Regions from separate parts of the Streptomyces sp. NPDC050560 genome, predicted to be linked through region 1. Evidence: predicted binding sites of a transcription regulator. Region 1 holds the regulator's gene; the other holds the start of a gene.
The links. The regulator HspR, encoded in region 1, represses chaperone genes until heat shock. The targets are predictions, from matches to a motif close to TTGAGNNNNNNNNNCTCAA.
Positions count from the first base shown of each region.

Region 2: a site for HspR is predicted at 1,484-1,502, ahead of lon (endopeptidase La). Genes of this name have one in related genera too.

Region 1 covers NZ_JBITGT010000002.1:329,243-333,207, forward strand. The annotation lists gene dnaJ (molecular chaperone DnaJ) at 1-1,132, shown strand, start outside; gene ACIBIW_RS06175 (heat shock protein transcriptional repressor HspR) at 1,137-1,589, shown strand; gene ACIBIW_RS06180 (LuxR C-terminal-related transcriptional regulator) at 1,646-2,686, opposite strand; gene ACIBIW_RS06185 (helix-turn-helix transcriptional regulator) at 2,676-3,686, opposite strand; gene ACIBIW_RS06190 (hypothetical protein) at 3,880-3,965, shown strand, end outside.
Region 2 covers NZ_JBITGT010000005.1:450,458-454,422, reverse strand. The annotation lists gene lon (endopeptidase La) at 1-1,461, opposite strand, end outside; gene ACIBIW_RS14180 (GNAT family N-acetyltransferase) at 1,956-2,633, shown strand; gene ACIBIW_RS14175 (flavodoxin family protein) at 2,732-3,355, opposite strand; gene ACIBIW_RS14170 (spermidine synthase) at 3,484-3,965, shown strand, end outside.

The sequences.
Region 1 (3,965 bases):
CGAGGCCGAGATCAAGAAGGCGTACCGGAAGCTCGCCCGCGAGTACCACCCGGACGCCAACAAGGGCAATGCCAGGGCCGAGGACCGCTTCAAGGAGATCTCCGAGGCCAATGACGTCCTCGGCGACCCCAAGAAGCGCAAGGAGTACGACGAGGCCCGCTCCCTGTTCGGGAACGGCGGCTTCCGCCCCGGCCCCGGCGGCGGGGGCGGCCAGCCCTTCAACTTCGACCTCGGCGACCTCTTCGGCGGCACCCCGGGCGGCGGCGGAGGCGGCGGCACCGGTGCCGGCGGCTTCGGCGGGGGCCTCGGCGACGTCTTCGGCGGCCTCTTCAACCGCGGCGGCGCGGGTCCCGGCACCAGGACCCAGCCGCGGCGCGGCCAGGACGTCGAGTCGGAGGTCACCCTCAGCTTCACCGAGGCCGTCGACGGCGCCACGGTGCCGCTGCGGATGTCCAGCCAGCAGCCCTGCAAGGCGTGCTCGGGCACCGGCGACAAGAACGGCACACCGCGCGTGTGCCCGACCTGCGTCGGCACCGGGCAGGTCTCGCGCGGCGGGGGCGGCGGCTTCTCGCTCACCGACCCGTGCGTGGACTGCAAGGGCCGCGGCCTCATCGCCGAGGACCCCTGCGACGTCTGCAAGGGCTCCGGCCGCGCCAAGTCGTCGCGGACCATGCAGGTGCGCATCCCCGCCGGGGTCTCCGACGGGCAGCGCATCAGGCTGCGCGGCAAGGGCAGCCCCGGCGAGCGCGGCGGCCCCGCGGGCGACCTGTACGTCGTCGTGCACGTGGACGCGCACCCCGTCTTCGGCCGCCGCGGCGACAATCTGACCGTCACCGTGCCCGTCACCTTCGCGGAGGCGGCGCTCGGCGGCGAGGTGAAGGTGCCCACGCTCGGCGGGCCCCCGGTCACCCTGAAGCTGCCCGAGGGCACCCCCAACGGACGCACCATGCGCGCCCGCGGCAAGGGCGCCACCCGCAAGGACGGCACCCGGGGCGATCTGCTGGTCACCGTGGAGGTCGTGGTGCCGAAGGATCTGTCAGGCAAGGCCCGCGACGCGCTGGAGGCGTACCGCGAGGCCACCGCGGGCGCCGATCCGCGGGCTGAGCTGTTCCAGGCAGCGAAGGGAGCATGACGCTATGGACGGCCGTCGTCGAAACCCGTACGAGCTGACCGAGGAGACGCCGGTGTACGTCATCTCGGTGGCCGCCCAGTTGAGCGGGCTGCACCCGCAGACGCTGCGGCAGTACGACCGCCTCGGTCTGGTGTCGCCCGACCGCACGGCGGGACGCGGCCGTCGCTACTCGGCCCGCGACATCCAACTGCTCCGCCAGGTGCAGCAGTTGTCGCAGGACGAGGGCATCAACCTGGCGGGTATCAAGCGCATCATCGAACTGGAGAACCAGGTGGCCGCGCTCCAGGCGCGCGTCGCCGAACTCCAGTCCGCGGTGGACGGCGCGGCGGCGGCCATGCAACAGCGCGAGGCCGCGGTGCACGCCTCGTACCGGCGGGACCTGGTGCCGTACCAGGAGGTGCAGCACACCAGCGCCCTGGTGGTGTGGCGCCCGCCGAACCGCCCCTCGGCGGGCTGAGCAGGCCGGAGAGCGCACGTGGGGAGGGCCCCGCCCTCCCCGCCACGGCCCCCCGGTCAGGGCTGCTGGAGGATGCCCGACTCGCCGATGAGGTAGCCGAGTTGGGCGCGGTTCTCGCTGCCCAGGGTGGTGGCGAGCTTCGCGATGTGCACCCGTACCGTGCGCACGTTCATGCCCAGACGGGCCGCGATCTTCTCGTCGGTGAGGCCGTCGATGAGCAGACGGGCGATGGCGCGCTGGCGCGTCGTCACCCCGTTCACCGACGGCTGCTCGACCGGGCGCGGCCACATCGGGGTCGCCATGTGCCACAGCCGGTCGAAGGTGGTCACAAGGAACTGCACCAGGCCCGGATGGCGGAGTTCGAGCGCCGCCGTCCTGTCGCTGTTCGCGGGGATGAAGGCGACCGAACGATCGAAGACGATCAGACGGTCGGTGACCTCGTGCAGGGTCCGCACCTGGACGTCGCCACGCAACTGCTCGTAGTGCGCGAGCACCGCCGACGAGTAGCGCGACGTGTGCTGGTACAGGGTGCGCATGCTGGCGCCCCGGTCGAGCACCTCCTGCTCGTGCGGCAGCGCCTCGCTCAGCCCCGCGGGGTCGCGCCGCCCGCCGGGCTGCACGGTCAGGATCTCCCGGGAGGCGTGGGCCGCCGCCCGCCAGAGGGCGGCGTTGATCCGGTCGTGGTCCCTGAGCACGGTGATCGCGCTCTGCGCCGCCGACGACGCGCTCTGCGCCTCAAGGGCCATCAGCGGTTCGAAGAGCGCCGCCACCTCCACCTCCCTGCGCCGCTCGCGCGCGATGCCGTCCTCGATGAAGCGCAGCACCTCGGGCAGCAGCACCGCGGGCGAGACCGGGCGCAGCCACGCCGCGTCGTCCGGGTCGGTGCGCCACGCCCCCACCCTGCCGAGGCACGACGCCTCGCCCGCCGCCGAGCGGGAGAGCCGGCCGTCCTGTAAGGCGCGCGCGTACAGGGCGAGGCAGGCCGCGCAGATGGCGGTGTCCCCGGCCCCGTCGCCGTGCTGGTGTGCGGGTTCGTGTCCGGGGTCCGCGGGGGGAGTGAGCAGGTCGCGTGGCGGCGCCGCCGGGTCAGTAGTCACGCTGTGGCTCCCGTCGAGGTCCTGGCTCCAGGATTCCCGATCGTGCGATGAGATAGCCCAGTTGGGCCCGGCTGCCGCTGCCCAGGGTGGCGGCGAGCTTGGCGATGTGCGCCCGGCAGGTCCGTACGTTCATACCGAGCCGCCGGGCGATCGCCTCGTCCACGTGGCCCTCCACGAGCAGCTTGGCTATGGAGCGCTGCACCCCGGTGATGCCGTCAGGGGCGGGGCTGTACGGGGCGGCCTCCTCGGTCAGGGGGGTGGCCCGCTGCCAGAACTGCTCGAAGACCGAGGCCAGGTACTCGACGAGACCGGGGTGCCGTAGCTCCAGGGCGACCTGGCGGTCACGGCGGGCGGGGATCACCGCCATGGTCCGATCAAAAATCAGCATGCGGTCGGTCAGTTCTTCGAGTGTTCTCACTTCCGCGTGATTGGGATCGATCTGCTCCAGATACGCGAAGATCCCGGGACCGTACCGCACCGTGTGCTGGTAGAGCGTACGCATCCGGACACCCCGGTCCAGCAGCCCTTGCACCCTGGTGAGCGACTGTGACAGCGCGTCGTAGTCCCGTACGCCGCCCGGCTGGATGCACAGCACCTCCTCGGTGCTCTGCGCGGTGGCGGCGTCCAGAGCGGTGTTGATGCTCTGGAAGCCCTCCAGGATGGTGATCGCGTGGGTGGTGGCCGGGGTCTGGGCGCTGAGCACCATGAATGGCTCAAAGGTGTCGGTGAGTTCCACCGTCAGCCGCCGTCGGTCCTGGATCTCGCGTTCTATGGGGTGCAGACGCTGGGAGAGGGCGGCGGTCGGCGGTACCGGGCGGAGCGAGTTCGGGTCGTCCGGATCGGGATGCAAAAGTGCGAACTCGATCAGACACGGTGCTGATTCGACCTCTGAACGAGCGATGCGGCCCGCGGTCAGTGCATGTGCGTACAGGCGCACGCCCTCATCGCATAGCTCGACAAGAGAGTGCGGATGTGTCGGCCTTGTGTCGATTTTGGACATATATCCACCCCTCAGGGTCCTGTACGTGCAAGAACATGATGCATCGGCCCTGTGGCTTCGACGTGCCCGAATGAGACATCGTCTTAGGGACGCGGGGGAGAGGACTCATCAGGTGAGGACAAGGCCGACCATGTCTAAGAAATTGCTTCGCTCGGTGCTTGCTGGTGGTTTTGCAGTCGCTGTCTTTGCTGCTGTGGCCCCGGGTGAAATCTCATGGACCAGTCACCCGTCGACGGTCGCGGGTGAGATCTCCTGGACGTCCGCTCCGTCCGACGTCTC
Region 2 (3,965 bases), on a different contig from region 1:
GTTGGCGGTGGCCAGGAAGACCACGTCGCTCAGGTCGAGTTCGACCTCCAGGTAGTGGTCGCGGAAGGTGTGGTTCTGCGCCGGGTCGAGGACTTCGAGGAGGGCGGCCGCGGGGTCGCCGCGGAAGTCGGAGCCGACCTTGTCGATCTCGTCGAGCAGCACCACGGGGTTCATCGAGCCGGCCTCCTTGACGGCCCGCACGATGCGGCCGGGCAGCGCGCCGACGTAGGTGCGCCGGTGGCCGCGGATCTCCGCCTCGTCCCTGACGCCGCCGAGCGCGACCCGTACGAACTTGCGGCCCATCGCGTGCGCGACGGACTCGCCCAGCGAGGTCTTGCCGACGCCGGGCGGGCCGACGAGCGCGAGCACCGCGCCGCCGCGCCTGCCGCCGACGACCCCGAGGCCGCGGTCGGCGCGCCGCTTGCGCACCGCCAGGTACTCGGTGATGCGCTCCTTCACGTCTTCGAGGCCCGCGTGCTCCGCGTCGAGCACGGCCTGGGCGCCCCTGATGTCGTACGCATCCTCGGTCCGCTCGCTCCAGGGCAGTTCGAGCACGGTGTCGAGCCAGGTCCTGATCCAGGAGCCCTCCGGGCTCTGATCGCTGGCCCGCTCCAGCTTCTCGACCTCCTTGAGGGCCGCGTCCCGCACGTTCTCCGGCAGGTCGGCGGCCTCCACGCGGGCGCGGTAGTCGTCGGACTCGTCCTCGGCGCCCTCGCCGCCCTTGAGGTCGCGCAGCTCCTTGCGCACGGCTTCGAGCTGACGGCGCAGCAGGAACTCGCGCTGCTGCTTGTCGACGCCGTCCTGCACGTCCTTGGCGATGGTCTCCGCGACGTCCTGCTCGGCGAGGTGCTCGCGCAGTTGCCCGGTGGCCAGCTTCAGCCGGGCGACCGGGTCGCCGGTCTCCAGCAGCTCCAGCTTCTGGGCGGTGGTCAGGAACGGCGAGTAACCGGAGTTGTCGGCGAGCTGGGACACGTCGTCTATCTGCTGCACCCGGTCCACGACCTGCCAGGCGCCGCGCTTGCGCAGCCAGGCGGTGGCGAGGGCCTTGTACTCCTTCACCAGCTCCGTGACGGAGCCGGGCAGCGGGTCGGGGGCCTGCTCGTCGATCCGGGTCCCCTCGACCCAGAGGGCGGCGCCGGGACCCGTGGTGCCCGCGCCGACGCGGACCCGGTGGCGGCCCCTGATCAGGGCGCCGGGGTCGCCGTCGGCGAGGCGGCCGACCTGCTCGACGGTGCCGAGCACACCGGTGCCCGCGTAGGTGCCGTCGATCCTCGGCACCAGCAGCACCCGCGGCTTGCCCGGCGCCGACCTGGCGGCGGCCTGCGCCGCCTCCACGGCGGCCCGCACGTCGGTGTCGCTCAGGTCGAGCGGGACCACCATGCCGGGCAGGACCACCTCGTCGTCGAGCGGCAGCACGGGCAGGGCGAGTGACGTGTCAGGGCCGGTGGACTCAGTAGCCATGATCTCCCCTTCGGCAGTCAAGTTGAGCTATGCAGACTCAATGCTTGTGAGCCGATGAATGTTCCCCGGGGGTTGTTCGCTGTCAGCGATCAGGGGACGGGAGCCCTCACGACCGGGGTTCCGGCGCCTTGCGCCTCCTTGGGCAACAGCGCGCGGAGCTTCCGTTATGCCCGGCGCCCGGCGGCTCGCGGGATCGGCCGGGAGGGGCGGAGGAGGAACCCCGAGGAGGAAGAGGCGGAAAAGGGGTGGAGGTCGGCGGGGTGAGCGTGTGTAATGGCTGCAAGTCAGCAGAGGCTATTACACGCAGAGGTGCGTGCCCCCGGGGTGCGTGCCGCGTGGGGTCGAGCAGGAGGGGCGGTGCAGACGTGGCGTTCACGTCCGTACGGAGTGGTCGGGAGGGTGCCGGGCATACGGCGGCGCCGGGCGCGGGAGAAGGCGGCGGAGAGGGGTGCGGGGACGCGGCGGCGGCGCGGCCGTGGGACGACACGGCCTGTGTGGCCGAGAGCTGGGTGGCCGGCTGGGTGCTCTCGCGCGGCGCCGCGGAACCGGTGCCGCGCGACTGGGGGCTCACCGTCGACGTCGGACAGGTCACACAGGTCACGCGGTATGTGATCACCCGCCCCGAGGAGTCGTCCGTACGCCGCGTCGCCGCCGAGGGCGCCGTGCCGGGGCACTGGATCAAGGTCTTCGCCGAGCAGTCCTCGATCGGCCCCTGGCTCGGCCCCGGCTGGCGCGTGGACGAGCCCGGCCATCTGATGACCACGCGCGTCACGGGCCGTGCGCCCGGCGGGCCCCCCGACGGCTACCACCGGCGGAGCTGGACCAGGCAGGGCGTCACCCGGGTGCTCCTCACCGCGCCCGACGGCGCGTTCGCCGCCCGCGGCCAGGTCGCGGTGCGGGGCCGCACCGCGGTCGTCGACCAGATCGAGACCGGCGCCGCCCACCGCCGCCGCGGCCTCGGCAGCCATGTGCTGGGCGTCCTCGACGCCGCCGCCCACCACGGCGGCGCCGACCGCGCGGTCCTCGGCGCCTCGCCCGAGGGACGGGAGCTGTACACGTCACTGGGGTGGGAGGTGCGGGCACCGCTGAGCAGCTATGTCTTCAAGGGGCCCGCCGAAGCCCGGGGGCTTACCGAACCCAAGGGGCCCGCCGAGGCCACCCGCGGAACCTGAGGGCCCGCGCGCGAGAGCGCGAAGGCCCGCGCGCGGCCCCTCACGGGAGGCGCCGCCGCGCGGGGGCCCCGGGGGACGGCGGCGGGCGGGCGCCGGGCTCAGAGGCGTACCGCAGGGAGCGCGGCCGTGGCGGGCGGGGTGTGCAGGGGCCGGGTGAAGAAGGTCGCCGCCTCGGCCGCCGCCGTCGGGTCAGAACCCAGGTCTCCGGGCCGTACCGCCTTGCCGAGGAGCACGCCGCCCCACCGCATCCGCATGAAGTCGGCCGTGTTGCGCAGCGCCCCGACCAGGGGGTCCGCGTGCTCCGGGGTCGGCGAGTGGTAGGCGGTGACGCCCCAGAGGGTGGAGCCCTCCATGTCCGCGCGGAACGTGGCGCCAGGCACCCGGAACCAGCCCGACCAGTGGTCCAGGTACAGCTTCGCCTCCGAGGACAGGCTGTACCAGTACAGCGGCGAGACGACCACCACGTCCGTCGCCTCACGGGTCGCCCGCCACAGGTCGGCCAGCGCGCCCTCGGGACGGGGGAACTCCCCCGCCCCGTCGTGCCGTACGTCGCGGAAGCGCTCCATCGGCAGGTCACGGAGCCTGACCCAGGTGCGCGCCGCCGCGTCGGGCAGCGACCGTGCCGCGTGCCTCGCCAGCGCCTCCGAGTTGCCGCCCTCCCTGGTGCTCGCCAGCACGAACAGGAACCTCCGCCGCTCCCACGACCCCGCCTCGTCCGCCATCGCCGCGTCCCGCCTCTCCCGGCCACCCCGTGCGGCCACCGGTGCCGTGCAGCGCCACGGCGCCCCCGGGTATTCCGCCCGCCACCCTCGGTGTGCGGCACGGGACGCGCGGGGGCCACCATGGGGCCATGCCCACCCCACCCGAAGCGCCCGAAGCACGGGAAGCCGCGGAAGCGGCGGAAGCAGCAGCACCGGAAGCGTCCGCCGCCGTCAGGGCCGCGCCACCGGGGCCGCCCGAGGTGCTCGACCGGCGGGAGGGGCCCTACGGGGAGGTCGTGCTGCGGCGGCACGGCGACCTGCTCCAGATCATCGCCAACGGCTGCTTCCTGATGGACACTTCCGACGGCCGCTCGGAGCGCCTCCTCGTCGACCACGCCCTCGCGGCCCTCGACGGCCGCGCCAGGCCCACCCTGCTCGTCGGCGGCCTGGGCGTCGGCTTCTCCCTCGCCCACGCCGCCGCGCAGCATCGCTGGGGCCGTATCACCGTCGTGGAGCGTGAGCCCGCGGTCATCGACTGGCACACCGGCCCCGGGGCCCCCTTCGCGCACCTCACCGCGCGGCCGCTCGCCGACCCCCGCACCCGCGTGGTGCGCGCCGACCTCATCGCCCA